3 regions of the Kitasatospora sp. NPDC057015 genome follow, and region 1 is predicted to be linked to each of the others. Evidence: riboswitches for the same ligand, from Rfam matches in the RefSeq annotation. Region 1 holds a riboswitch; each other region holds the start of a gene.
What was found. A riboswitch is a leader RNA that binds a small molecule or an ion and turns the genes downstream of it on or off. The one in region 1 is predicted to bind cyclic di-AMP.
Positions count from the first base shown of each region.

Region 2: linked by a shared signal. The riboswitch ahead of ACFTWP_RS17490 (peptidoglycan DD-metalloendopeptidase family protein) and the one ahead of ACFTWP_RS10065 (M23 family metallopeptidase) in region 1 are both predicted to bind cyclic di-AMP.
Region 3: linked by a shared signal. The riboswitch ahead of ACFTWP_RS20550 (transglycosylase family protein) and the one ahead of ACFTWP_RS10065 (M23 family metallopeptidase) in region 1 are both predicted to bind cyclic di-AMP.

Region 1 covers NZ_JBHUSG010000007.1:259,807-269,026, reverse strand. Annotated here, with positions in the region: gene ACFTWP_RS10095 (hypothetical protein) at 1-556, shown strand, start outside; gene ACFTWP_RS10090 (tyrosine-protein phosphatase) at 630-1,388, opposite strand; gene ACFTWP_RS10085 (hypothetical protein) at 1,400-2,137, opposite strand; gene ACFTWP_RS10080 (sensor domain-containing protein) at 2,268-3,008, opposite strand; gene ACFTWP_RS10075 (GNAT family N-acetyltransferase) at 3,128-3,691, opposite strand; gene ACFTWP_RS10070 (hypothetical protein) at 3,726-4,688, shown strand; gene ACFTWP_RS10065 (M23 family metallopeptidase) at 4,758-5,615, opposite strand; cyclic di-AMP (ydaO/yuaA leader) riboswitch at 5,628-5,790, opposite strand; gene ACFTWP_RS10060 (YiaA/YiaB family inner membrane protein) at 6,022-6,312, shown strand; gene ACFTWP_RS10055 (alpha/beta fold hydrolase) at 6,505-7,332, shown strand; gene ACFTWP_RS10050 (TetR/AcrR family transcriptional regulator) at 7,434-8,003, shown strand; gene ACFTWP_RS10045 (PP2C family protein-serine/threonine phosphatase) at 8,225-9,220, shown strand, end outside.
Region 2 covers NZ_JBHUSG010000016.1:18,705-27,924, reverse strand. Annotated here, with positions in the region: gene ACFTWP_RS17505 (IclR family transcriptional regulator) at 1-415, shown strand, start outside; gene ACFTWP_RS17500 (RidA family protein) at 565-972, shown strand; gene ACFTWP_RS17495 (DHA2 family efflux MFS transporter permease subunit) at 1,134-3,179, shown strand; gene ACFTWP_RS17490 (peptidoglycan DD-metalloendopeptidase family protein) at 3,308-4,351, opposite strand; cyclic di-AMP (ydaO/yuaA leader) riboswitch at 4,355-4,507, opposite strand; gene ACFTWP_RS17485 (MFS transporter) at 4,838-6,367, shown strand; gene purB (adenylosuccinate lyase) at 6,386-7,825, opposite strand; gene ACFTWP_RS17475 (MarR family winged helix-turn-helix transcriptional regulator) at 7,986-8,438, opposite strand; gene ACFTWP_RS17470 (DUF3037 domain-containing protein) at 8,522-8,971, opposite strand; gene ACFTWP_RS17465 (HipA family kinase) at 8,968-9,220, opposite strand, start outside.
Region 3 covers NZ_JBHUSG010000020.1:121,548-130,767, forward strand. Annotated here, with positions in the region: gene ACFTWP_RS20540 (LacI family DNA-binding transcriptional regulator) at 1-567, shown strand, start outside; gene ACFTWP_RS20545 (hypothetical protein) at 674-874, opposite strand; gene ACFTWP_RS20550 (transglycosylase family protein) at 1,309-2,559, opposite strand; cyclic di-AMP (ydaO/yuaA leader) riboswitch at 2,565-2,762, opposite strand; gene ACFTWP_RS20555 (sirohydrochlorin chelatase) at 3,935-4,828, opposite strand; gene ACFTWP_RS20560 (DUF397 domain-containing protein) at 5,346-5,582, shown strand; gene ACFTWP_RS20565 (ATP-binding protein) at 5,936-6,475, opposite strand; gene ACFTWP_RS20570 (helix-turn-helix domain-containing protein) at 6,894-7,760, shown strand; gene ACFTWP_RS20575 (TetR/AcrR family transcriptional regulator) at 7,898-8,536, opposite strand; gene ACFTWP_RS20580 (MFS transporter) at 8,737-9,220, opposite strand, start outside.

The DNA.
Region 1 (9,220 bases):
CGTCGTCCGGGAGCAGTTGCCGCCCGCCGGGGGTACGGCCAGCCCGGAGAACGTGGTCGCCGAGGTGCGCTCGACCGCGCGCCGCTCGGCCCTGTCGGCGGATCAGGTCCGGGAGATGTTCGCGGACGGTTCGGAGGGCCGCCGGGTGCAGGCGCTCGCCCTGATGCAGGGCGACAGCGCGCTGGCCGACCTGGGCAGCGTCCTGGAGGCGATCGAGCGCCCCCGCTCCGGTTTCGAGCAGTACCACGCACTGCTGGCGGCGCGCGGCCTGCTGTCCCGGCTGGCCGTCGGCGAGTGGCACCGGCTGCGGGACGCGGTGGCCTCCCAACTGGTCGCCCCCGAGGGCATCCCGTACGGATCGGACCGCAGCTGGTTGGCGGAGAAGATCCTCGCCCGGGACGACGCGGGGATCGCCGTGCCCCGCCAGGCCACCGCCACCGGCTCCGGCTCCAACTCCAGCTCCGGCAGCACCACGGAGGCCGGCTCCGCGACCGGGGGCGCGGACGGCCGGCGTCCGGAGGGCCGGACGCCGGCGGCGAACCGCCCGGCCTCCTGAGCCGCGGAGCTCGGGCGGCGGCCCCGGGCATGCCCGGTCGCGGACCTCGGGCGGGGACCTCAGGCGGGGGACCTCAGGCGGGGTCGAGGAAGAGCTCCCGCAGCCGGGCCAGGCCCTGCTCGCCGAGGCCGTGCTCGACCAGGAAGGCGGCCGGCGAGCCGTACCGCTCGCGCAGCACGGCGAGGACGCCGGTGATCAGCGCCGGGCCGACCACCTCGGTGACCCGGACGACGCCGTTGGCGTCCACGTACTCCTGCGGCACGCCGTCGAGCAGCCCGAGGCCCAGGTTGGAGAGCAGGTAGTCGTCGACGATGTCCTCGTCGGCGACCCCGAGCGCGCCGAGCAGCACGGCCACCGCGATGCCCGTACGGTCGCGGCCGACGGCGCAGTGCAGCAGTGCGGGCAGGGCCCCGGCCTCGGTGAGCCGGCCGAGCAGGGCGGGCAGGGTGTCGGCCGCGGTGTCGGTGATCAGCCGGTACGCCTCGGCGAGGGGCTTGCCGTAGTGGTCCTCGCCGTCCTGCGGGAGCAGCGGGTGGTGGGCGGTGGCCGGCTCCAGGCCGTGCAGGCGGTCCGGCCAGCGCTCGATCTCCGCCGGGTCCCGCAGGTCGAGGACGGTGCGGACGCCGAGCTTGGCGACGGCCAGGGCGCCCTCCGGGGTGAGCTCGGCGAGCCAGCCGGTGCGGTAGAGCAGGCCGGTGCGCACCCGCGCCCCCTGCGTGGTGGTGAATCCGCCGACGTCCCGGGCGTTGCGGACGCCGGGTATGTCGAGCAGTCGGTGGGCGCCGGGCACGGCGTCGGGGCCGGTCGCCGCGGGCGGGTCGGTGAGGTCCATGAGGAGACACGCTAACGGCTGGGAGAGCCCGGGGGTCGGCGGTTTCCGGCACCGGCGTGGGTGAGGACCAGGATCCGCCGGGTGCGGCCGTCGCCGGGGCGCGGGAAGGCCCGGATCTCGCTGGCGACCCGGTGCCGGCCGAGGGCCCGGCGGAGCTCGTCGAGGTGCGGGCAACGGCGGCCGGCGCCGTCGTGCAGGGGGTAGATCCGGGCCTCGCCGCCGTCGGCGGTGACCCGGACGAGTTCGAGGAGTCCGGCCAGCTGCCGGCGGGGGCCGAACAGGCCGGGGTACGCGAGCAGCAGGTAGGAGCTGAGGGTGAGCGCGAAGGTGCGGTCGGCGAAGGGCAGCCGGGGCAGCGCGGCGGCGACGTAGTCCTCGGGGTGGGCGGCCGTGTCGGCGGCGAACAGCCGGCGGGCGCGGTCCCAGCTGCGCAGGTAGCGCTCGGGCCGGAGGTGGCGGGGGTCGGGGTAGAGCTGCGGCGCGGCCAGCATCGCGCCGGCCATGGCGTCCCGGCCGGCCAGTGCGCGGGCGGTGACGGCTGGCAGCGGCGCGGCGTACGCGGGGTCGGCGGCGATCACGTGGCAGCCCAGCGCCCTGGCCTCCGCGGTGAGTCCGGCGGCGCCGCCCGGGCAGTCGAGGACGGGGCCGTCGACCGCGGCGAGGGCGGCCCTGGTGAGGCCGAAGAGTCCGCAGTACTCGTCCAGGGGGCGCGAGGTGAGCAGGATCTCGTGGTCGGCTGGTCGGGCCATGCCGATCATCGGACCACGGCCGCGGGCGGCCCGCACCCGGGGCGCCGCCGGACGCGCGAGACCCCGGCGGGGCCCGGCGTCGGGGCCCCGCCAGGGTCGGCGGGCGGTCGGCGGCGCGGTCGGCGGCCCGTCAGTACCCGACGGTCTTGCCGCCGCCGCCGAGCAGCCCGCGGATCGCGAGCCGGTTGACGTGGGTCAGGGCGCGGACCAGCTGCGGGGTGAGGAGGACCAGGGCGAAGCCGATCGCGGACATCGCGGCGATCTGGACCGGGGACTCGACGAAGTACCGGTGGCGCTCGCCGTCCTTGGTGAAGTCGAACACCTGGTAGCCCGGCCACGGCGTCCAGCGGGCGAAGACCCAGTGGTAGAGCGGGTAGGCGGCGACCACCCAGCCGGTGACCTGGAAGGTCAGCGACAGCACGAAGGTGACGATCGCCCACGGGAACATCAGGACCTGGTAGAGCACGGCCTTCCAGCCCGCCGGGTCGGCGAGGCGGGCGGTGGCGCCGGCCCAGAAGCCGGGCCGGGCCGGCACGACGGGGGCCGGGCCCCGGACGTCCAGGGCGAGCAGGCGCCGGGCCCGGGCGCGCTCGGCCGCGCCGAACCCGCGGGCGCCGCCGAGCAGGGCCGCCAGCACCGGCAGCCCGATCACGGTGACCAGGGTGCCAGCGCCGAGCGCGAACAGCGTGACCACGTAGACGAACCCGGCGACGGCCAGCGGCAGCCCGCCGAGGGTGAAGCCGAGCTCGCGGACGTGCGCACCGCTGAACGGCGCCCGCCAGAAGCCGGGGCCCCGCTCCGGGTGCCCGGCGCGGACCGGGCGGGGAGCCTCGTGGGTGTCGTACTCGCCGCGCTGCGCGGTGCTGCTCATGGCCGCCTCGGTCCCTCGGGGTGTCCTGGATCGCTTCCTGCTGACACCTCCACCGTCCCGCGGACGGCCGCCGGCGGGTATCCGGCCCACCGGCCGATCCGGGGTGGGGTTAACCCCCGTCAGCCGGCCGGCGGGGTCCACTCGTGCTCCAGCAGCGAGTACTGGAGGGCGTCGTGCCAGGTGCCGCGCAGGTAGAGGTCCTCCCGGATCCGCCCCTCCAGCTGGAACCCGGCCTTGGTGAGGACCCGGGAGGAGGGGGTGTTGGCCGGGTCCACCCGGGCGTACAGGCGGTGCAGTCCGAGGGTGGTGAAGCCCAGGCCGCAGAGCAGCTGGGTGATCTCACTGGCGTAGCCCCGCCCCCAGGTGTCGCGGCGCAGCGCGTAGCCGACGAAGCCGGCCCGCTGGGGTTCGACCCCGAGCACGGCGTTGCCGATCGGCACCGCGTCCTCGCCGTCCTCGTGGCGGGTCACGGCGAGCCGGTAGGTGCTGCGCGGCTCCTTCTGGGCTTCTTCGACGTAGAGCTCGATCTGGTCGGCGCAGGTCTCCCTGTCGCGCGGTTCGAAGGGGAGGTAGCGGGCCGTCTCGGGATCGCCGAAGACGGCGTGCAGCGCGTCGATGTCGCCGGGGGTGTGGTGGAACTCGCGGACGACCAGACGCGGGCCGGTGAGCAGTACGGGGACCATGTCCGCCAACGGTACAGCGGCTACCGTACGTCACATGAACGACGATGACCTGCGGCTCGCCCCTCGTACCCGGACCGCCGAGCTGACCGCCTGGGCGCGGGCCCAGGAACGTGAGCCGGTGGCCGAGGAGCCGCTGCGGGCGGTGCTGACGCTGCTGGAGCTGGGCGGCGCCAGGATGCACGACGGATGGCCGGAACTGACCTCGGCCGCGGTCGAGCACCTGCTGTACGAGCGGCTGTACCTGTACGCCCAGCCGGCTCCCGGAGCGGATCCGCTGGCCTACGGCGCGGCGGTGCGGCTGCTGACCGACCACCAGCGGGCGGCCAAGCGGCTCAACGCCAAGCGCCAGGAGCGGCTGCTGGCGGAGGCCGAGTGGCAGGGCGAGGTGGCGGCCGGCCTGCTGCGCCGGGCCGACCTGGTGACCTGGCCCCGGCTGTACGCGCTGCTGCTGCGGGCGGACGGGGTGGCGGTGTCGGACCCGGCGGCGGTCCGGGCCTGGCTGGACGCCTTCCGCGAGCTGGCTCCGCAGGAGCGGCTGGCGGCGTACGAGGCGCTGGAGGCCTCGGGCGGGCTGGACCGGGTGGACGGCGACGGCGGGTGGGGCCCGACCCGGCTGATGTCGGTGGGGATGGCCACCGACGGCGCCCGGATGCTGCTGGAGAACGGCCTGATGGAACGCAGCTACCGCAACCTGGCGGAGCTGAACGCCCGGGGCCTGCCGATGCCGCCGGAACTGTCCGGGGACTTCGAGTCCTTCGAGGCGGCGGCGGCCGCGGAGGCCCTGCGGCTGTACGGCGAGTGGACGGTGCCCGGGCTGCCGGAGCTGCTGGTCGAGGAGTACCCGGACCTGGCGCCGGAGCCCGGCCAGGAGGAGATCGACGCGTACCTCGCCCAGCTCCCGCAGGAGGCCGCCGAGGCCGGGTACGCCGGGTACGCCGGGGACGCCGCCGGCCCGGACGAGGACTCGGCCGAGGAGTGGGAGGAGTCCCGGAGCTGACGGCGCGGCGCCGACTGCACCGAGCTGACGGCGCGGCGGTCCCGGCCGGGGCCGGGACCGGGCGGTCCGTCAGGGGGTGAGGCCGCGCTGCTCCAGCCAGGTCTCCGGGTCGACCGGCGCGCCGCCGTCGGGGCGGACCTCCAGGTGCAGGTGCGGGCCGGTCACGTTGCCGGTGGCGCCGACCTTGCCGATCTGCTGGCCGGGGACGACCTTGCCCGAGGCCTTGATGATCGAGGAGAGGTGGCAGTACCAGATCTCGGTGCCGTCGGGCAGCGTCTGGATGATCCGGTAGCCGTACGAACCGGACCAGCCGGCCGAGGTGATGGTGCCGGAGCCGACCGCGTACACGGGGGTGCCGGTGGAGGCCGCGAAGTCGAGGCCGGTGTGCAGGTGGGACCAGTACGAGGCGCTCTGCCCGTAGTGCGCGGAGAGGTGGTAGTCGCGCACCGGCAGCTGGACGGCGGCGAGCTTGGCCTTCTCGGCCGCGGCGGCGGCCCGCTCGGCCTCCTGCTGCTGGGCGGCGCGCTTGGCCTCGGCCTCCTGGGCGGCCTGCAGGCGGGCGCCCTCCTCGGCGGCGGTGCGCTGGCTGTCGGCCTGCAGCTGGATCCGGGCGGCGAGCGCCAGGCCGGGGTCGGCGGAGATCACGGTGGTCTCGTCGGGCGAGACGACGGCCGGCGCGGCGGCGGGGGTGGCGGAGGCGAAGCCGGTGGCCCCGAGGGTGGCGGCGACGGCGGTGACGCCGAGCAGCGGTCCGCTGCCGCGGGTCTGACGCGGCATCCGGTGCCGGTTGTTGTCGGCCGGGCGTGCCGGGGCGCTCTCGTCCCGGCCTTCCCCGTACGAGCCGCCGTGCGCGGGAGGCCAGGGGTGGTCGAGCAGCTGGGTGCCGGTGGAACCGGGCAGGTATGCCGGAGAGTGCGACGACGCCACGGAGGCGCGCTCCTTTCCTTCCTTCGCGCCTACCGGGTTAGCTGACGGGTTCGGAGCAGGAAGGTCTCCTACGGCCGGGCCTGGGCCTGGCCGATTCACCCCAAGGAACGGTGGTTCCCCGGCTCCCTGACCTGCCCCGGAGGGCCGGCCGTGCGGGATTAGGCGAGCGCACGGTGCCGTGGATACGGCGTTGCCGACCGCGCTGCGTTATCAAACGTTAATCCTAGGAGCCCCTGATTCCAAGCCATTCGAGGGGGACAGTCACAATTCCATGGGTCGAAATGGGTGATTTGGCATGGTTACCTTGGGGTGCCACTACGGATCGTGAGCATGCGTCAACAAACCGCACCTGAATCTGAGTACTCGTACTCATGTGCGCGGCATGACGCCTCGCCATCCTGGCCGCATGAGCACCCCGATGCAGTCACGTACCACGGCGGCGTACTTCGTCCAGGCCGTGCTGTCCTTCGCCGTCTCCGCCGCCGCGCTCGCGGTCGGCATCGCCAACCTGCCGGTGGGCCCGTGGACCAGGGCGTTCCTCGGCGTCGGCCTGCTGTACACCGTGACCTCGTCCTTCACCCTCGCGAAGGTGATCCGCGACCGCCAGGAGAGCACCGAGATCGTCACCCGGGTCGACCAGGCGCGGCTGGAGAAGCTACTGGCCGAGCACGACCCCTTCAAGGTCGACGGGATCTGACCGGTCGGGCCCGCCCGACCGACGGCCCGACCGGCCGCCCCCGAGCGTGACCGGCTGGCCGTCGGGCCGTCGGGCCGTTGGCGGCGAACGGTCGACAGCGGGTCGCTCCTTGACGACTAAGGCTATTAGCCTTAGCTTTATGGCTATCGGCACCTCGCCGACGGCACGGCCCACAGGCCAAGGAGGCCCGCGATGTCCATGACCTCACTCGCGACCCGTTACCTCGACGTCCCCGGCGGGCGGCTCGCCTTCGACGACACCGAGCACGGCAGCGGCGCGCCCGTCCTCCTGCTCCCCGGCATGCTCGACTCCCGCGCCGCCTACCGCCACCTGCACCCGCTGCTGGTCGAGGCCGGCCACCGGGTGATCACCATGGACGTCCGGGGCTTCGGCGACTCCTCGATCGAGTGGGACGACTACTCCCCCGCCGCCATCGCCGCCGACGCGCTGGCCCTGCTGGACCACCTGGGCATCGACCGCGCCGTCGTGGTCGGCAGCTCCTACACCGGGGCCAGCGCGGTCAAGGTCGCCGGCGACGCCCCCGACCGGGTCGCCGGGATCGCCCTGCTGGACGCCTTCGTCGAGAACCTGCCGCAGACGGCCTTCCAGCGCGGCCTGGTCACGGTGCTCGGCTCGATCCTGATCCGGTTCCCCGCCTTCTGGGGGACGTACCAGAAGCTCGCCTTCCCCACCGCCAGGCCCGCGGACTTCGACGAGTACCGGGCCGCGCAGGTCGCCGCCCTGCGCACGCCGGGGCGCCGCACCGCCACCCGCGGGTACGTCCGCGGCGACTCCGCACCGGTCGGCTGGTCGGCCGCGGTGCGGTGCCCCGCGCTGGTCGTGATGGGCGGCAAGGACCCCGACTTCCCCAAGCCCGAGGTGGTCGCCGACCGGCAGGCCGCCGCGCTGAACGCCCGCAAGGTGATGATCGAGGGCGCCGGGCACTACCCGATGGCGGAGTTCCCGCAGGCCACCGCAGACGCGCTGCTGCCCTTCCTGGCCTCGCTCGCCCGGGGCTGAGGCGCTTTCACCCCGCTGCGACCGCCGCCCCTGCCGCCGCGCCCGTCCCTTCACCGCCCCTTCGCGCCCTTTCGCCGCCCCTTCGCCCCACGGGAGACCCCATGCCACGCGTCGGACTGACCCCGGACGGCGTGGTCACCCACGCCCTGCGCCTGATCGACGACCAGGGCCTCGACGCCCTCACGCTGGCCGCCGTCGCGGCCCGGGCCGGGGTCGCCACGCCGTCCCTGTACAAGCACGTCCCGGGCGGTCTGGCCGAGCTGCGCCGCCTGATCGCCGTCCGGGTCACCGAGGAGCTGGCCGAGCGGCTGGCCGAGTCCGCGGTCGGCCGCAGCGGGGACGAGGCGGTGGAGGCCGTCCTGCGCGGCTACCACGCGTACGCCCTCGACCACCCCTGGCGGTACCACGCGCTGCCGCAGGCCCCGCAGCCCGACGAGGAGCTCACCCGGGCGGCGACCAGGCTGGTCGAGGTGCTGGTCGCGGTGCTCCGGGGCTACGGGCTGCAGGGCTCCGAGGCGATCCACGCGGCCCGGACGCTGCGCTCGGCGGCGCACGGCTTCGCCGCGCTGTCGATCACCGGCGCCTTCCAGTTCTCCGAGGATCCGGCGGTCACCCAGGACCGGCTGATCAGGGTCCTCACCAGCGGGCTGCGGGCCTGGCCGAAGGACTGACGCGGGCCACCCGCTCACCCCGTCGGCACGGCCCGCGCCCGCCCGTCCGGGCAAGCCCCCACCGGCACGGCCGGCTCCGGGGCGGCTCAGCCGGGGGACCGCGGGCGGCGGCGGCGACGCCACCGAGTCACCCAAACGGGATCAAACGGTCGTATGGCATTAGATTGACTGATCAAACAGGCGGTGAGTACCGGCGACCGCCGAAGCCGGGGGAGGTCGCTGTGCCCGCAGCCGACGAGACGGCGCGCCGCCCGAGCGGCTCGCGGTGGTGGGCCCGGACGGTGCGTCGCGGGCCACTGGGCCGCCGGGGGAGCCGGCTGCTGGACGGCGACCCCGCGGCCGAGCGCGCGGTACTGCTCCTGCTGCTCCTCGCCTGCGTGCTCTTCACCGCGCTGTCCGTCGCCCTGCCGGGCAGCTGGCCCCCGTCCGCCCTGGTGCTCCCGCTGGTCTGCGGCGGTCTGGTGCTCAGCACCCGCCGGCAGCTGGCGCTGGTGGCCGCGGTGCTGGCCGGCAGCGCGCTCAGCGCGTACTGGCACGAGCCGCACGGCGTACGGGCCGGTGTCACGGTGGTGCTGGCGCTGACCGCCCTCGCCGGGCTGGTGACGGCGCGCTTCCGCAACCGGCTGGGCCTGCGCGGCCTGCGCGGCGACTCGATGCTGCTGGAGCTCTCCGAGCACACCCGCGCCCTCGGGCGGCTCCCGGACCGCCTGCTGGACTGGCACTTCGACCGGGCCCTCGCGCCGGTCGGCGGCAGCTCCTTCTCCGGGGACTTCCTGATCTGCGCCCACCGGCCCGAGGACGACCTGCTGGAGGTCGTCCTGGTGGACGTCTCCGGCAAGGGCAGCCGGGCCGCCGCCCGCTCGATGCACCTGTCCGGCGCGTTCGCGATGCTGCTCGGCTCCGTCCCGCCGGAGTCCTTCCTGCCCGCCGCCAACGACTACCTGCTGCGGCTCGGCTGGGAGGACGACTTCGCGACCGCCGTGCACCTCGCCCTGCGCCCGGCCAGCGGGCGGTACCGGTTGTTCAACGCCGGCCACCCGCCGCACGCCCACTACCGCCCGGTGGACGGCGGCAGCTGGCTGGTCGGTGACGGCGGCGGACCGGCGCTCGGCCTGCTGGCCGGCAGCGCCTACCCGGCCGCGCACGGGCGGCTGGCCTTCGGCGACGCGCTGCTGCTCTACAGCGACGGCCTGGTGGAGGTGCCCGGGCTGGACATC
Region 2 (9,220 bases), on a different contig from region 1:
CCGGCACCCGGTGCGGATGTACTCGCGGATCGGCCTGCGCGCCGCGCTGCACTGCGCGGCCGTCGCCAAGGTGCTGCTCGCCGACCTGCCGGTGCCGGAGCGGCGGCGGGTGGTGGCGGGCATCGAGTTCACCCCGTACACCGCGAACACGCTGACCACGCCCGAGGCGCTGCTGGCCGAGCTGGACACGGTGGCGGCCCGCGGCTGGGCGCAGGACCACGCCGAGCACGAGTCCTTCATCAACTGCGTCGCGGCGCCCGTCCGGGACGCCACCGGCCGGGTGGTCGCCGCCGCCTCGATCTCGGTGCCCGACGTGGTGCTCCCGTACGAGCGGGTGCTGGAGCTGCTGCCCCAGCTGCTGGCCACCGCCCGGGCCGTCTCCGCGGACTGCGGACTGCCGCCGGGCGGCGCCTGACCCCGCACCCCGGCGGGCCCTGGCCACCCCGCCGGCCCCGAACCGCGCCGGGCCCGAACCCCGCCGGCCACGAACAGACAGCACGACCGGGCGACCGACCGGCCGCCTCCCCACCAGCCCACGACCGGAAGAAGAGCGAGCACCCCACGATGAGCGAGAAGACCGAGATCCGCACCGACGGCGCCCCGGCTCCGGCCTGGATGTTCTCCCAGGGCGTCCGCAAGGGCCCGATCCTGCAGGTCTCCGGCCAGGGCCCGCAGGACCCGGCCACCGCCGAGTACCTCTACCCCGGTGACGTGAAGGCGCAGACCCGGCGGACGCTGGAGAACGTCAAGGCGATCGTCGAGGCCGGCGGCGCCACCATCGAGGACGTGGTGATGTTCCGCGTCTACCTCACCAAGCGCTCGGACTTCGCCCTGATGAACGAGGTCTACGCGGCCTTCATCAACGAGAACGTCCCGCCCGGCGGCGTGAAGCCGTGCCGGACCACGATCTTCTGCGAGCTGCCGCAGGAGCCGATGCTGGTGGAGATCGACGCCCAGGCCGTCATCGGCTGAGTGTCCGGGGAGAGCGCCGGTGCCCGGCGGCCGGAGGTGGACCCCCGGGCGCCGGCGACGCCGGGCGGCGCCCGGGACCACCCGGACGGCCGCTGCGGTGGCGGGCCCGGCCCGCCGCGCCAAAGCTGGGTGGACCTGCTCCCCGCCCAGGAGGCCCGGCCATGTCCGACACGACCGTGACCGAGGCCGCCCCGGCACCGCCCACCCCGCCGTCCCTGAGCCGCCGCCAGACCAACGTCGTCTTCGTGACCATCGTGCTCGGCATGCTGATGGCGGCCCTCGACCAGACCATCGTCTCCACCGCGCTGCCCACCATCGTGGCGGACCTCGGCGGCGGCGGGCACATGGCCTGGGTGGTGACGGCCTACCTGCTGGCCGAGACGGTCTCCACCGTGCTGGTCGGCAAGTTCGGCGACCTGTTCGGCCGCAAGGTGGTCTTCCAGGTGAGCGCGGTGGTCTTCATCGCCGGCTCGGTGATCTCCGGCGCGGCGAACGGCATGGCGGTGCTGATCGTCGGCCGGGCCGTGCAGGGTTTCGGCGGCGGCGGGCTGATGGTGACCGCGATGGCCCTGATCGCCGACGTCATCCCGCTGCGCGAGCGCGGCAAGTACCAGGGCGCGCTGGGCGCGGTCTTCGGGGTCACCACGGTGGTGGGCCCCACCCTGGGCGGCCTGTTCACCGACCACGCGTCCTGGCGCTGGTGCTTCTACGTCAACATCCCGATCGCCGCCGTGATGATCGTGATGGCCGCACGGACCATCCCCTCGGTCCGGGCGGCCGTCCGGCCGGTCATCGACTACCTCGGCATCGTGCTGATCGCGCTCGGTGCCAGCGGACTGGTGCTCGGACTGGAGTGGGGCGGCAACGAGTACGCCTGGAACTCGGCGGTGATCATCGGGCTGTTCACCGCCTCGGTGCTGCTGCTGGTCGCCTTCGTGCTGGTGGAACTGCGGGCCCCGGAGCCGATGCTGCCGATGCACCTGTTCCGCAACTCGGTCTTCACGGTCTGCTCGATCCTCAGCTTCATCGTCGGCTTCGCGATGCTCGGCGCGATGACCTACCTGCCCACCTACCTGCAGTTCGTGGACGGCGTCTCGGCGACCGGCTCCGGGGTGCGCACGCTGCCGATGGTGGCCGGTCTGCTCGGCATGTCGATGCTCTCGGGCGTGGTGGTCAGCCGCACCGGCCGCTACCGGATCTTCCCGATCCTGGGCACCGCCGTGATGGCGCTCGGCCTGTTCCTGATGTCGACGATGGGCCCCTCCACCGGCGTCTGGCTGGAGTCCCTGTACATGTTCGTCCTGGGGCTCGGCATCGGCCTGGCCATGCAGGTGCTGACCATCGCCGTGCAGAACACCGTCCCGTACCACGAACTCGGCACCGCGACCTCGGGCGTCACGTTCTTCCGCACCCTCGGCAGTTCCTTCGGCACCGCGGTGTTCGGCACCCTGTTCACCAACCAGCTGGGGCCCAACCTGGAGGCGGCCTTCGCGCAGTCCCCCGGTGTGCCGCCGGCGGCGGTGCAGAGCCCGCAGGCGCTGCGGGAGCTGCCCCCGGAGCAGGCCGCGCCGTTCATCACCGCGTACGCCGACACCATCAACTACGTCTTCCAGTGGGTGGTGCCGGTCGCCCTGGTGGGTTTCGTGGTGGCCTGGTTCCTCAAGGAGGTGCCGCTGCGCGACAGTGCCCGGGCCGGGGCCTCCGACATGGGCGAGGCCTTCGGCGCGCCCGACAGCGCCGACGCCGACAAGCAGTTGGAGCGCGCCCTCGCCAACGTGCTGCGCAAGGCCAAGGGCCGCCCGGAGATCGGGCGCATGCTGCTGGCCGACTCCGGCAGCGAGGTCAGCCCGGACCAGGCCTGGATGCTCGGTCAGATCTACTGGCGCACCCGCCTCCAGGGCGGTGCGACCCTCCCGGCGATCGCCGCGGCGCACCACATGCCCGAGGAGGTGGTCCGGCCCGCCGCCGAGCGGACCCTGGGCGCGGGCCTGGCCGAGACCGCCGACGGGGTGCTGCGCCTCACCCCGGACGGCAGCCGGGAGGTGGAGCGGCTCGCCGAGGCCTGGCGGCGCTGGATCGACCGGCACCTCGACGACTGGGACGTCCATGATCCCGCCGACCGCGCCCGGCTGGACCGCGCGGTGGAGTCCATCGCGACCCGGCTGTACGAGGACGACCAGGTGCACCGGGAAAGCGTTCCGGCCTGACATCCCGACATTTCCCGTGCGGGGGGGGAACGCGAACTGGCCGGGCCCGCAGCGATGAGCGTTCGCTGCCGGCCCGGCCGGTGTTCACCTACCGCGACGCATCAGGTCGCGAGGAGTCGTACCCGGTGTCAGATGCTGACGCCGTGCGCGCGGAGGTAGGCGATCGGGTCGATGTCCGAGCCGTACTCCGAGCCGGTGCGGACCTCGAAGTGCAGGTGCGGGCCGGTCACGTTGCCGGTCGCGCCGGACAGGCCGATCTGCTGACCGACGGTCACGGTCTGGCCGACCTTGACGCCGATCGAGGACAGGTGCGCGTACTGGGCGTACTTGCCGTCGGCGAGCTTGATCTCGACCTCGTTGCCGTAGGCGCCGCCGGGGCCGGCCTTGACCACGGTGCCGGCCGCGATGGCCTTCAGCGGGGTGCCGGTCGCGGCGACGAAGTCGGCGCCGGTGTGGTGGCCGCTGGACCACATGGAGCCGGCCACGCCGTAGGCGGTGCCGAGGCGGGCGCCGGCGATCGGCGCGGTGTAGCCGGAGGTGCTGGCGGCCGCGGCCGGGGCCGGGGTGGCCGCGGGCTTCGGCGCCTGGGTGGCGGCCGGCTTCGGCGCGGGGGTCTGCACCGGCTTGGCGGCCTGGGTGGGCTTCGGGGCCTCGGCGGCCTTCGGCGCCTGGGTCGCCTTCGGGGCCGGGGTGGCCTTCTTCGCCGGGGCGGAGTCGGAGGAGGTCTTCGGGGCCGGGGCGGCGGCCGGGGCCTGGGCGGCCGCCTTGCCGACGACCAGCTGCTGGCCCGGGTAGATCAGGTTCGGGTTGGCGCCGACGACCTGACGGTTGGTCTCGTACAGCGCGTGCCACCCGCCGTCGACGTTCTTCGCGGCGGCGATCTTCGACAGGGTGTCACCGCCGACCACCTTGTAGGTCACGTCGGCGGCGGCGGCCGGCGCGGCGGCCGGGGCGGTCTCGGCGGCGGCCTTGTCGGCCACGGCGACGGCGTCGGCGCTGGTGGCACCGGTCCAGGTGGCGGACTGCGACTTGTGGGCCGGGACCTCGTGCGCCGAGGCGCTGACGGCGGTCACCAGCGGAAGGGCGAGAACCGCGCCGGTCACACCGGTGGCGATGCCGATCCGGGCGAGACGGGGCAGACGGTTACGACGGTGCTTTGCCTGTGCGGGCATGGGGTATTTCCTCTCCGACGCCTGCGAGGTGAGCTGTCGGGTTCGGGCTGGAGTTGCCCGGCCGCAAGCGCGGCTTCACCCCAAGCCGTCCCGGATGCACCGGGCCGGCGACTTACCTGTGGGTCCCCCACTCCTGCCGTACAGAGTTCGTTCGAAGCCTCCGGGCAGCGGCAGGACTAGGCGTTCCACCCGGTGGGCCCACCCGGACATTGGCCGGGCGGTCGCTGAAGCAAAGCCCATCGGCCCGGGTTAATCAATGTCGATCACATTCACCCCCGGAATTTCACGGAAATCCCAGGGAATTCCGTGACTCTCCGAATGATCGGCTGTGCAGTACGTGCACAATCCAATCGCGCTGAGCAACCGGCCGACCGCCCTGCGCTCACTTTCTCGGCCCTGCGTCCATCACCCGCCACGCTCAGCCACCACCCGAACGCGTGGCCGGTGAGCCTTGTCACGTCGGCCTCCCGGGCGCAGGATCGAGCCGTGGAAAGCGATGACGCGGGCAGCCTGAGGATCGGTACTCCGCGGGGGCGCTGGGTGGTGCTCGCCACCGTCCTCGGCTCCAGCATGGCGATGCTGGACGGCACCGTCGTCAACGTCGCGCTGCCCCGGATCGGCGCCGACCTCGACGCCTCGCTGGCCGCCCTCCAGTGGACGCTGAACGCCTACCTGCTCACCCTCGCCGGGCTGATCCTGCTCGGCGGCGCCCTCGGCGACCGGTACGGCCGGCGGCGGGTCTTCCTGATCGGCGTCTGCTGGTTCGCCGTCGCCTCCGCACTCTGCGCGGCCGCCCCCACCATCGGGGTGCTGGTCGCCGCCCGGGCCCTGCAGGGCGTCGGCGGCGCCCTGCTGACGCCGGGCTCGCTGGCGATGCTGCAGGCCACCTTCCGGCCGGACGACCGGTCAGCCGCGGTGGGGCTCTGGTCGGGTTTCGGCGGGGTCGCGGCGGCGGTCGGCCCCTTCCTCGGCGGCTGGCTGGTGGACGGCCCGGGCTGGCGGTGGATCTTCCTGCTGAACGTCCCGCTGGCCGCCGTGGTGCTGGGCGTCTCCCTCCGGCACGTGCCGGAGAGCCGGGACGAGAGCGCCACCGGGGACTTCGACGTCGCCGGCGCCGTACTCGCCGCCCTCGCCCTGGGCGGGGTCACCTACGCGCTGACCGCCGCCGGCGAGGGGCTCTCCCCCGCGGTCTGGCTGTCCGGCGCGGCCGGCCTGCTGCTGGGGGCGGTGTTCGTGGCCGTCGAGCGCCGGCGGGCGGCGCCGATGCTGCCGCTGGAGCTGTTCTCCTCCCGCCTGTTCACCGCGGTGAACGGGGTCACGCTCTGCGTGTACGCGGCGTTCAGCGGGGTGTTCTTCCTGCTGGTCGTCCAGCTCCAGACCGTCTCCGGCTTCACCCCGCTGACCTCCGGCCTCGCCCTGCTGCCGATCACCGTGCTGATGCTGGCGCTGTCCGCCCGGGCCGGGCGGCTCGGCAAGCGGATCGGCCCCCGGCTGCCGCTCTTCCTCGGGCCGCTGATCTGCGCGGCGGGCGTCCTGCTGATGCTGCGGATCGGCCCCGGCGCGTCCTACTGGACGGACGTGCTGCCGGCCACCACGGTGATGGGGTGCGGGATGACCCTGCTGGTCGCGCCGCTGACCGCCACCGTGCTGGCGGCGGTGGAGGTGCGCCGGGCCGGGATCGCCAGCGGCGTCAACAACGCCGCCGCGCGGGCGGCCGGCCTGCTGGCGGTGGCGGCGCTGCCCGCCCTCGCCGGGCTCAGCGGCGACGCCTACCGGGTGCCGTCCTCGGTGGACGCCGCGTTCCGCACCGCGATGCTGATCTGCGCGGGGCTGCTCGTGACCGGCGGCCTGCTGGCGCTGGCCACCGTCCGCGGGAACGTGCTGGCGCCCGACCGGCCGGTGGCCGAGCCGGACTGCGAGTGGACCTGCGGCGCGACCGGGCCGCCGATCGACCCCGGGCACGAGCGGCCCGTGAAACGCCAGGGCCCCGCCACCGGAACGGCGACGGGGCCCTGAGAGCCGACTGACGGAACGTCAGAGGATGTCACCCGGGGCGTACTTGGCCGCCTCCGGGTGGGCCTCGGCGACGGCCTCGATCCGCCGGACGACCTCGGCGACCTGCGCCCCGGCCGCACCGGTGAAGGAGAGCCGGTCCGCGAGCAGCGCGTCCAGCGCGGCCCGGTCGAGCGGCATCCGCTCGTCGGCGGCCAGGCGGTCCAGCAGCTCGTTCTCACGGGCGCCGGCGCGCATCGCCAGCGCGGAGGCGACGGCGTGCTCCTTGATGATCTCGTGCCCGGTCTCCCGGCCGACCCCGGCCCGCACCGCGCCCATCAGCACCTTGGTGGTGGCGAGGAACGGCAGGTAGCGGTCCAGCTCGGCCTCGATCACGGCCGGGAAGGCGCCGAACTCGTCGAGGACGGTCAGGAAGGTCTCCAGCAGGCCGTCGAAGGCGAAGAAGGCGTCCGGCAGCGCGACCCGGCGCACCACCGAGCAGGAGACGTCGCCCTCGTTCCACTGGTCGCCGCCGAGCTCGGCGGTCATCGAGGCGTAGCCGCGCAGGATGACGGCCAGGCCGTTGACGCGCTCGCAGGAGCGGGTGTTCATCTTGTGCGGCATCGCGGAGGAGCCGACCTGGCCCTCCTTGAAGCCCTCGGTGACCAGCTCGTGGCCGGCCATCAGACGGATGGTCTTCGCCAGGCTGGACGGCGCGGCGGAGAGCTGGACGAGGGCGGAGAGCACCTCGAAGTCCAGCGAGCGGGGGTAGACCTGGCCGACGCTGGTCAGCACGTTCTCGAAGCCGAGGTGGCCGGCGACGCGCTGCTCCAGCTCGGCCAGCCTGGCGGTGCCCTCGCTGCCGCCTCCGAGCAGGTCGAGCATGTCCTGGGCGGTGCCGACCGGGCCCTTGATCCCGCGCAGCGGGTAGCGGGCGATCAGCTCCTCCAGGCGGTTGAACGCCACCAGCAGCTCGTCCGCCACGGTGGCGAAGCGCTTGCCGAGGGTGGTCGCCTGGGCCGCGACGTTGTGCGAGCGGCCGGCCATGACCAGCTCGGCGTGCTGGGCGGACAGCCGGCCCAGGCGCACCAGCACGGCCACCGTACGGTCGCGGACGTGCTGCAGGGACTGGTGGATCTGGAGCTGCTCGACGTTCTCGGTGAGGTCCCGAGAGGTCATGCCCTTGTGGATCTGCTCGTGGCCGGCGAGGTCGCTGAACTCCTCGATCCGGGCCTTCACGTCGTGTCGGGTGACGCGCTCACGCGCGGCGATGGATTCGAGGTCGACCTGGTCGACGACCCGCTCGTAGTCGGCGACGGCGGTGGCGGGCACCTCGACACCGAGGTCCTGCTGGGCCTTCAGGACGGCGAGCCACAGGTGGCGCTCGAGGACCACCTTGTGCTCGGGGGACCACAGCTGGGCCAGGGTCGCCGAGGCGTACCGGGAGGCCAGGACATTGGGGATCTGGGGCTTCGCGCTCACGCTTCGCAAGCCTAACAGCCGAGGTCAGCCGGACCGTCGGCGGACCGCCCCGCGCGCCCGCGGCCCGGTCCGGCAGGGCGGCCGGGTGCGCGCGGGCAGGCAGGCGGGGCAGTCAGTCAGGCGGGCGGGCAGGCGGGCAGGCCGGGACGGGTGGGAGGGCTCAGGCCGTCGGGCGGCCGGTGAGGACGGGCAGCACCTGGTGGCAGATCGAGTACAGCGCCACCCGCTGCTCCTCGGTCATGGCGTCGAAGGCCTGGTGGGTCCTGGCCATCTCGGCGCGGATCAGCGCCAGGATCTCCCGGCCCTGCTCGGTGACCACCACGATCTTCACCCGCCGGTCGCCCTCGGCCGCCGCCCGGTGGGCCAGCCCGAGGGACTCCAGCCGGTCCACGATCCCGGTCACGTTCGAGGCGTCACAGCCCAGCCGTCCGGCCAGCGCCCGCATCGGCACCGGCTCGTGCACCGCGCCGAGGGCCTTGGCCTGGGAGGAGGAGAGACCGTGCCGGGCCGCCGCGGCCGCGAAGTCCTGGAAGTACGCGGCGCCGACGGCGGCCAGCGCCTCCATCAGCTCGCCGGTGGTCGGTGCGGCAGTCGCCGTCGGTGTCGAACCCATGACGCCAGCGTACGCGTAAAAGGTTCACCGGCTCCAGCTTTGACCACGGCAAACGTTCCAGGGGCAGCCGGGGCGGTCCCTGGTCAGAGCACCAGCAGGTCGAACAGCCGGCGCAGCTCGGCCTCCGGGTCGGCGGTCAGGCCGGTGTGCACCGGCCCGGGCTGGACGACGGCACTGCGCGGGGCGGTCAGCCAGCGGAACCGCTGCCCGGGGTTGTCGGCCGCCGCCGGCCCCGCCTCGGGCCCGCCGGCGCACACCGCCTCGATGCCGTGCAGCGCCCGGCGCACCCCCGCCACGTCGGCGACCGGGTCCAGCGCGAGCAGCCGGGCCTGGTCCAGGTGGGTCCGCGCGCCCAGGTGCGCGCTCTGCCGGCAGTAGAGCAGCACGCCGATGTTGACGCACTCCCCGCGCTCGACCCGGGGCACCGCCCGGATCACCGCGTACTCGTAGTCGTGCAGGGCGGCTTCGGTGTCCGTCACGGTGTTCTCCACTCCCTCGGCGGCGCCGGACCCGCCGGTCCGTGCCACGGTCATCCGGACACCGCCGGCAGCCAGTCGCGGGGGCCGGCCAGTCGCGCGCGCAGCTGGGCGAGGTACGCCTCGCGCACGGCCTGCGGCGAGTCGAAGCCCGGCTCGTCGACCAGCCACACGTCGGGGATCTGCGCCACCGCGCCGACCAGCGCCTCGTCCGCGAGCGGCGCCAGGAGCTCGTCGGCGGCCGCGAGGTCCGGCGCGGCCCGCAGCAGCGCGTGGTCGCCGGCCTCGTACGGGCGGCGGGTCCAG
Region 3 (9,220 bases), on a different contig from region 1:
ATCGCCGCGCCGTTCATCTCACCGGACGACCGGGCCGCGATGTGGATGGCGGTCCAGCACCTGGTGGAGCTCGGCCACGAGCGGATCGGCCTGGCCGTCGGCCAGCGCCGCTTCGTCCCGGTGCTGCGCAAGATCGAGGGGTTCACCGCGGCCATAACGGACCTGCTCGGGATCAGCCGTGAGGAGGCCGAGGGGCTCGTCCACCACACGCTGTTCAGCGTGGAGGGCGGTCACGCGGCGGCCGGCGCGCTGCTCGACAAGGGCTGCACCGCGATCGTCTGCGGCAGCGACATGATGGCGCTCGGCGCGATCCGGGCCGTGCGCCAGCGCGGCCTGGCCGTGCCGCAGGACATCTCGGTGGTCGGCTTCGACGACTCGCCGCTGATCGCCTTCACCGAGCCGCCGCTGACCACCATCCGTCAGCCGGTCGAGGCGATGGCCACCGCGGCCGTCGACGCCCTGCTGGAGGAGGTCGGCGGGAACGCCGCCCAGCGCGGCGAGTTCATGTTCCAGCCGGAGCTGGTGATGCGCGGCTCCACCGGCGCGCGGGCCAACCGCGGGGACTGAGCACCGAGCCCTGGCACCGCAGTGGGCCCCCGGAGCGTCATCGACGCTCCGGGGGCCCAGTGCTGTCCGGGCCGGCTGCGGCCCGGACACCGGCCCTTCGGGTGGCTCAGCCCTCCTGGACGGGCGGCCGGTGCTGGGTGACCCGCTGCCCGTCGGCCGCGTCGCCGGTCCTGGCCTCGGTGCGGTGGCCCCGCGCCAGGTAGTCGCGGACGATCAGCTCCACCGCGTCCTGCGGGCTCCTGGTGCCGGACAGCAGCATCACCTCGATCGCGAGATCCGAATCGAGCGATACGGTGATCTTGGCCATGTGCGGCTCCTCGTGCGGCTGCGGCTCGGGTACGGAGGGCCAGCATGCCCGCCACGAGGGGGGTTTGGCCATCACCGCCGGAGCTGCCCGTTGCCGTCCGCCGATGTCCTCCCCGGCTCGTTGCCGTCCGCTGTCGTCCTGCGCGGCCCGTGTCGTCGCGGTCCCCGGGCCGGTGAGGACGTCCCGCCGGCACCCCCCGAGGGCTTGGCCCTGCCTCCGTCCGGTACCGGTGTCCACTGCCGGTGTCCGGTCCCCGTGTCCGGGCATGCCGACGCCCCGGGAGAGCGACCAGACTCTCCCGGGGCGGCGGCGTTCGTGCGGCGGCGTCAGGCGCCGCTCACCACCGTGGGATCACACCCGTCCATCTCGGCTCGAACGGGGCCTGGACGGGCGGGATCCCACGGATGGGCACGGCATGGGGGTGGGGCGACGGATCAGATCCGGCCGGCGAAGTCCGGCGCCCAGTTGGCGATGGTCTCGGTGCGGACACCGGCGCTCGGGTTGGCGGCCTCGACGTAGCTGCCGTTGCCGGTGTAGATCGCGACGTGGTAGACGCCCGAGTCGCTGCCGTTGTTGGACCAGAACAGCAGGTCGCCCGGCTGCAGGTTGTCCAGCGAGACGTGGGTGCTGGCGGCGGCCTGGTCGGCGGCCACGCGCGGGATGGAGATCCCGGCCGCGCGGAAGGCCGCCTGGGTCAGGCCCGAGCAGTCCCAGCCACCGTTGCCGGTGCCGCCGTAGATGTACGCCTGGCCCACCTTCGACTGCGCGAAGGAGACCGCGGCGGCCATGCTGCCGGAGGCGGCGGGGGCCTGGGCGGACGCGGCCGGGGCCGCCGGGGCGGTGGTCTCGGCGGCGGCCGGCTTGGCCGAGGTGGTCTTCGTGGTGGAGGCCGAGTCGGACTTGTTGAACCAGTCGAACTTCTTGGCCGAGTCCGAGCTGTCGGAGGCCTTGGTGGCGCTCTCGCCGCCCAGGGCGAGGTGCTGGCCCGGGTAGATGGAGTCGGGGCCCTCGGTCAGGACGGACTTGTTGAGCTCGTACAGCCGCTCCCAGCCACCCTGGACGTGGTTCTTGTCGGCGATGGCGGACAGCCAGTCGCCGGCGATCACGGTGTAGGTGCGGCGGTCGTCCTTGGACCACTGGCCCGACCAGGACTTGTTGCCGGACCAGGAGTCGGAGGAGCCCTTGGAGCTGTCGCTCTTGGCGGGCGCCTGCGCGGCCGGGGCGGGGGTCTGGGCGGCGGGGGCGGTGGTCGCCGGGGCGGCGGGCTTGGCCGCGGCCGGGGCGCCGGTGTCCACGGCGGCCGGGGTGCCGCCCTTGGTCAGGCCGGCCTGGATCGAGCAGACCGGCCAGGCGCCGGGGCCCTGCACCGCGAGGACCTTCTCGGCGGTGGCGATCTGCTGGTCCTTGGTGGCGAGGTCGGCGCGCGAGGCGAACGCCGTGCCGCCGAACTCGGCCCAGGTGCTGTTGGTGAACTGGAGGCCGCCGTAGAAGCCGTTGCCGGTGTTGATGCTCCAGTTGCCGCCGCTCTCGCACTGGGCGACCTTGTCCCAGGTGGCCACGGAGGCGGCGCTGGCGACACCGGCGGTGAGGCAGGGGATGGTGAGACCGACGCCTGCCACGCCAACGGCGGCGATCACGCGGCGGGCGGTGCGGCTGGACAGACGGGTGCCGTTGGTGGGCAGCATGAAGATGTTCCTCTCCCACGCCTGCGAGGTGAGCTGTCGGATTCGGGCTGGAGTTGCCCGGCCGTGCGGAGCACGGCTTCACCCCTAGCCCCTGAACCGGTGCGGGACCGGTCCGGGGCGACTTACCTGGGTCCCCCGCGCCTGCCGTGGTGCGTAATCGCGCTGCCAGCGCATCCGACGGCAGGCCTCGGCGTTGCGGATGAACTGGGTCCGTGTGACCACGAACGGGGAGCACGTTAAGCAGACTTAAACTCAAACCGCAAACATGTGTGACGCTCGTCACTGGACCCTCGGATCCCTTGTGCCCCATGGGTCGTCTTGATCAAAACAAGTCGGAATCGGGCAAGTCCCTTGCCCGTGGAGCGTTCTGCCTGTCCTTCAGGGAGCCGGTCGAGGGGCTCCGCCGACTCGTCGGCGGGCACGGAACCACGGCCGCCGGGAGTCCGCAACCGGAGGGCGGGATGCCGGTCGCCGGGCCCGAAGTCCCCTCGGTGCAATCTGGTACAACGCGACAGTCCGGCTTAATCGGGCATTTGCTGACAGTTCGGCACGCGCTACCGCAGAGCGCCGCTCGATCGACCCTCCGAGGGGTGCGACGGTGACGGCGGATGCAGATTCTTCGTGTCGGACAAGCTCTATCAAAACGGGCAAACCATCTCGAAGGCTGCCAAGTCGCCGGAGCTGAGCCGCGATCACGACCGCGAGGGAGTGCGGACGGTCGCTGCCCTCGACGGCCGCCGCCGTGTCGACCACTGCCGTGTCGACCACTGCCGCCGTCCGGCCGTCCGACCCGGCTCGGCCCCCGCCGGTCCGTCCGGGCCGGTCCGGCGTGCCGGGTTCGTGCCGGGTGCGCGGCGGCGACCGCCGCGCACCGTCCACCGCCGTGCACCGTCCACCGTCCACCGCCGCGGACCGTGGGCCGGCCCGGTGGCGCAGCAGCCCCTCATCCGTCGCGGGCATCGGGTGACCGGCCGCCGGGCGGCCTCCTGACTGGCCGTGGTCCCCTCCGTCCGCCGGTCGATCAGCGGAGCCGACGTCAGCTGTGCACGGTCGCAGGCGACCGGGTGTGGGTATCCCGGTGCCGGGAGGCGGTGCCGCAGGTGTGGCGCCGTCAACTCCCGCCCCGCGGCGCCGCCGGTCGCGGGCTCCGTCCGCACCGTGCTCGGCCTCTCCGGGGCGGCGTCGGCGGGGTCGGCGACATCGGGGGAGCGGTGCGGGGCTACGGCCGACCCGGCCTCCGGGCGCGGCCGGGGCCGTGAGGGTCGCTCGACGGCCGGCGGGGCGGTGGCCGGCCCGGGTACGCCGCACCCGGTACGCCTCAGGGGCCCCGGACGAGTCCGGGGCCCCTGAGGCGTGGTCGGTGTGCGAGCGGCCGTTACTCCGAGGCCTGCTCGTGCTCCGGCTCGTGCTCGCGCGCCTGCTCCAGCTCGGCCAGCGCCACCTCGAGGGCGGAGAGGTAGGTGGAGGCGACCAGCTGGCCGACCGTCGGGTAGGCGCCGAGCGGGGCCGCGCTGGGGCAGCCGGTCTCCTCGGCGGCGGTGGCGAGCAGCTCCGGGTCGGCCTCCGGGCCGATCACCAGCGGCGCCAGCGCGGGGCGCTGGGAGCCGGTGGAGCGCAGGTGCTCGACGGCCGCGGCCACCGAGCCGGGCACGTCGAGGGCGGCGGAGACCACGGGCACGGCGAGCCGGGCGGCGAGCAGCACGCCGGTGATGCCGGCGGCCGCGGCGGCCTCCTCGCCGCCGACGGTGGTGAGCACCACGCCGTCGGCCGCGGTGGCGATGGCGAACAGCCGGGCGCGGTCGGCGCGGGCCAGGCCGGCCTCGGAGAGGCGGACGTGGACGGCCTCGGCCAGCAGCGGGTGCGGGCCGAGCACGTCGGTGACGGCGGCGCCGCTTCCGGCGGCCAGCTCGTGCAGGTCGGTGAGGAAGCCGTGCGGGCCGGTCAGCAGCGGGACGACCACGGGCGCGGGCCGGCCGGCGGTGAGGGCCTGTGCGATCAGCTCGGCGACGGTGGGGCCGGAGTCCTCGTCCGAGCCGCCGGCGAGGTAGGCGGCGGCGGCCTCGACGCCGGACTGCTCGCTGCGGACGATCGAGAGGAGTTCGTCGACGACGGGCCGGGACTCGGGGCCCGCGGTGGCGGGCACGGCGAGCACGAGGGCCGGGGAACCGGCCGGGATCTCGGGGCGCTCGGGTCGACGATGGCGCCCCCGCGCACGGGAGCCTGGAGTGCGGACGGGCAGTGGCGCGCCCGGGATGGCTGCGGTGCTCATGGCGGAGATCGTAGGACATCTACAGGGAAGAGTCGCAGTCGGCTGCCGATATCGACGAGTGAGCATGCCGTCATTTCGGGCATAGGGCGACATACCCGTCGGGAAGGTGGCCCTCCGGGTCGGATCCCGAGGGGGTGACCCGTGGGGCTCCCGGTGATCGAGTGACATGTATCACATCAGGTCGACCGACTGACTGTGGGTCACGAATGTGCGACTCCCGGCAGTCGAAGATCAACATTGCGCGGGGGGTCGCCTACGGGCGGTGAGCGATCGGCTGGCGACTCGGGTGGTTTGTCCCCTTGCGTACCGTCGACCCATCTCGTGTGCACACGGTTGCATCACACTCGGTGGCATCTCGTGCACCTGCAATGTCCCGTGCTGATGCACGTGCACTGGAGCTATCATCACGTCAAGTGAGGCGTGTGCCGGGCCGGCAGGGGGGCCGGGCCAGTGGATCGCGGCCGAGCACGCCGCGCGCCGAACTGGACGACTACTCCGGTCTCTTCGGGAGATTTCTATGCACCACACGTACAACGGCATGGCGGCTGCGGACCTGGAGGGAGCGGTCTGGCAGAAGAGCCGTCACAGCAATTCCCAGGGCAACTGCGTCGAGTTCGCCGCACTGCCCGGCGGTGATGTCGCCATGCGCAACTCCCGTTTCCCGGAAGGCCCGGCACTGATCTACACGCGGGCCGAGATAGCGGCGTTGCTGCTCGGCGCCAAGGACGGGGAGTTCGACCACCTGGCGCTGTGACGCCCGGCGCCGTGATGTTCGGGGCCGTGGGACCCGGCGTTCTGGCGCCGGTTCACCGTCGCCGTGGTCCAGGGGGCCGTCGTGGGTGCTGACACCACGACGGCCATTGTCGTACCGGGACGCCGCGGGGTCCGCCCCCCGCGTCCCGCGGGACCGGTCGGTGTCCGCCGTCCGGCGGGTGCCCGGTCCGGGGCGGCTCGCGCCGCTCCCCGCCGGCCGGTGTCCGGCGGGCCGGAGGTGGTGATCTCCGGCGTGCTGCCGCGGCCGGCCTTCGAGCCGTCGGCCCCTCCTATTACCGCTCGCCCCGTACCGCCCGGGCCGACCGGAGCCGTCGCCGCCGTCCCGTCGCACCGTCAGGCCGAGCGCCGGTGTCGTCCGACGACCTCCTGGGCGGCCGCGGGATCCTCGGCCTCGAAGAGCGCCCAGACCACCTTGCCGGCGCCGGCCAGGGGGTGCCAGCCCCAGGAGCGGCTGAAGGAGTCCACCAGGTGCAGGCCCCGGCCGGATTCGGCGACGAAGTCCGCCTCCCGGGCGACCGGCCCGGTACTACTGGGGTCGCTGACCGCGCACACGACCTGCGGGGCGCGGTGGACCAGGCTTATCCGGATCGGCAGTCGTCCGTCCATGGACTGCTGCGGACCGGCCTGGGTGGGGATCGCGGTGAGGTCGGCTGCCAGGTGGCCCGGATCGGGCCGGGCGCCGACGGCGTGCCGCAGTGCATTGGTCACGAGCTCGGAGGCGACCAGTGCGACATCGTCGAAGAGGTCACCGAGTCCCCAGCGGTGGAGCGTCGTTCTTGCGAAGTCGCGCGCGGTTCTGACGGCTTCGTAGCGGGGAGCGAGCGTACAGGTGACCACGTGGGGGTCGACCGCCAAGGCCGTACCGGTGCCCATGAAGAGCTCCTCCCATAAGGGGGCCGACACGGCTGGACCCGCCGGGGTCATGCCGGTCACCTCCGACTCGCTCGGCCGTTGGGTTGCCACCTCGTACGGCCCTTGCGCGCACACAAGTGCCCGGTCGCGCCGCAGCGCTGCCGGGCTGGTGTGCGGAGTAGCGCGTGGGGTCGACGCGGTGCCCGCGGGAATGCCAGGGATGTGCAGGTGCACGTGCACCATGGTCCTCTGCGCTCACTGCAGATGCAAGAGTCGATTCACGTGCAGTCGCACTATTGGCATATGCATGCGCCGGATGCACGTGCATCCTGGTGCTGGAGGTGCGGAACTGATAGATACATCCGTCAGTACCGGCACCGAGAGCGCTCAACTGATGGCAGACTGTGCGCTGTTTGCCCAAGGTGGAGGTTTGGACCGCATGACCACAGTTCAGCCGGGCGGCGGCTCGATGGTTCGCCGGATCCTCCTCGGCTCCCAGCTCCGCCGGCTCCGCGAAGGCCGAGGCATCACCCGAGAGGACGCCGGGTACGCCATCCGCGCGTCCGAATCCAAGATCAGTCGAATGGAGCTCGGCCGGGTCAGCTTCAAGGAGCGTGACGTCGCCGACCTCCTCAGCCTGTACGGGGTCAACGACGGCGCCGAGCGCGAAGCCCTGCTCGGCCTGGTCCGCGAGGCCAACAAGTCCGGCTGGTGGCACAGCTACAACGACGTGCTGCCCGGCTGGTTCCAGACCTACGTCGGTCTGGAGGAGGCGGCCACCCTGATCCGCACCTACGAGGTGCAGTTCATCCCCGGGCTGCTGCAGTCCGAGGAGTACGCCCGCGCCGTCTTCGGCCAGAGCCGCCCGGTGATCAGCGAGGACGAGCTGGAGCGCCGGGTCAGCCTCCGACTGCGCCGTCAGAAGCTGCTCACCGACGGCAACAGCCCGCGCCTGTGGGCGGTCATCGACGAGGCCGCGCTGCGCCGCCCGGTCGGCGGCCCCAAGGTGATGCGCGGTCAGCTCCAGTACCTGATCGACATCGCCGAGCAGCCGAACGTGGTCATCCAGGTGATGCCCTTCCGCTTCGGGGCGCACGCCGGCGAGAGCGGCGCGTTCTCGATCCTGCGCTTCCCCGAGCAGGACCTGGCCGACGTCGTCTACCTGGAGCAGCTGACCAGCGCGCTCTACCTCGACAAGCGCGACGACGTCGACGCCTACATCCAGGTCATGGAACGGCTCTGCGTGGACAGCCTCACGCCGGAGCGCACCATCGACCTGCTCACCTCGATCCTGGCCGAGCGCTGACGGACCGGCCGCCGGGCCGTTCGCCCCACGGCCCCCTGGCGGGTTCCTGACAGCCCGGGCGGGCTCCCCGCGCCGGGTGGGCCCGCCGCGCCCGCGTCAGGGCGCCCGACGGCCCGCACCGGCCCTCCTGGAGTCCCTCAGGCCCGGGCCGGCGGCCTCGTGCGCTCCGGCGGCTGCGGCTGCGGTGGACAGCCCATCGCCCAGGGCAGGCCGTACCGGCCGAAGAGGTCGGCCCGGATCGGTGCCAGCGGCAGCTCCGCGCCCGGCAGCAGCACCCCGATGCAGCCGCCCATCAGGGCGCTGCGCAGCACCGCGTGCTCGGCGGGCGGATCCGGGGCGCCCCAGTCGCGCAGCAGCTCCTGCAGGATCGCCCCGAACCGCTGCTGCTCCGGGTCCTTGACGAAGGCCCCGACGTCCGGGTCGAGGATCAGGGCCAGGTGCGAGCGCATCACCCGGGGGTGTTCCATCGCCAGCCCCAGTACCGCGTCTATCGCGCGCGCCAGCCGCTCCTCCGGGCCCGCGGCGGGATCCAGTTCGGCCAGGGCGGAGGAGAGTTCGAGGTGCATCAGCCGGTGCGTGGCCGACTGCATCAGCAGCCGCTTGCCGTCGAAGTAGTACGACAGCAGACCCCGGGCGAGCCCGGCCCGCTCGGCTATGTCGGTGAGCGTGGTGCCGGCGTATCCGCGCTGGTCGACGAGCTCGACGGTGGCCCGCATGATGCGGCGACGGGAGCGCTGGCGCATTTCCTCGTTGACCGAATCCCCGCGAGGTGCCATCGTGTCTGCTCCGTACGTTCGTTGGCTCCCGGCCAATATACTGGCCGGGCAACGCGCCGAGGCCGCCGCACTCTGGGCTCCAGAGGTACGGCGGGCCGGCTCCGTACGGAGGCGCCGGCTCCACCAACACGGGGGTTTGGTGGAGCCGGCGCCGTCCTTCAGACCCGTTCCGGGTCGTCGTCGCAAGAGCGATGCGCGGATCAGCGCTCGGCCAGTACCTCGGAGCCGGCCTGGGTGGCCTGCTGCGCCGAGGGGTAATCATAGTCGGGCACCGGCAGCGGAATTGACCTCCTCCGCCGCTCGATCACGGCGCCCGCCGTCGCCACCGCGAGGCCCAGCACGGCGACGCCGGTGACCAGCCACAGGGCGGGCCGGTAGCCGTCCAGCTGGGCCCGGGCGCTCTCGCCGCCACCACTGCCCGCGGTGATCACCGCGGTCGCCACGGCCAGCACGATCGCGCTGCCGACCTGGATGGCACTGTTGACCAGTCCGGAGGCGAGGCCCTGCTCGTCGTCGGTCACGCCGTCGGTGGCCGCGATGTTCACCGAGGGGAAGGCCAGCGCGAAGCCGATGCCCAGCAGGATCATGCTCGGCAGCACCAGCGTGACGTACCCGCTGTGCTCGTCCAGCCGCAGGAAGCCGGCGTAGCCGAGGGCGAGCGAGAGCATCCCGACGGGCAGCAGC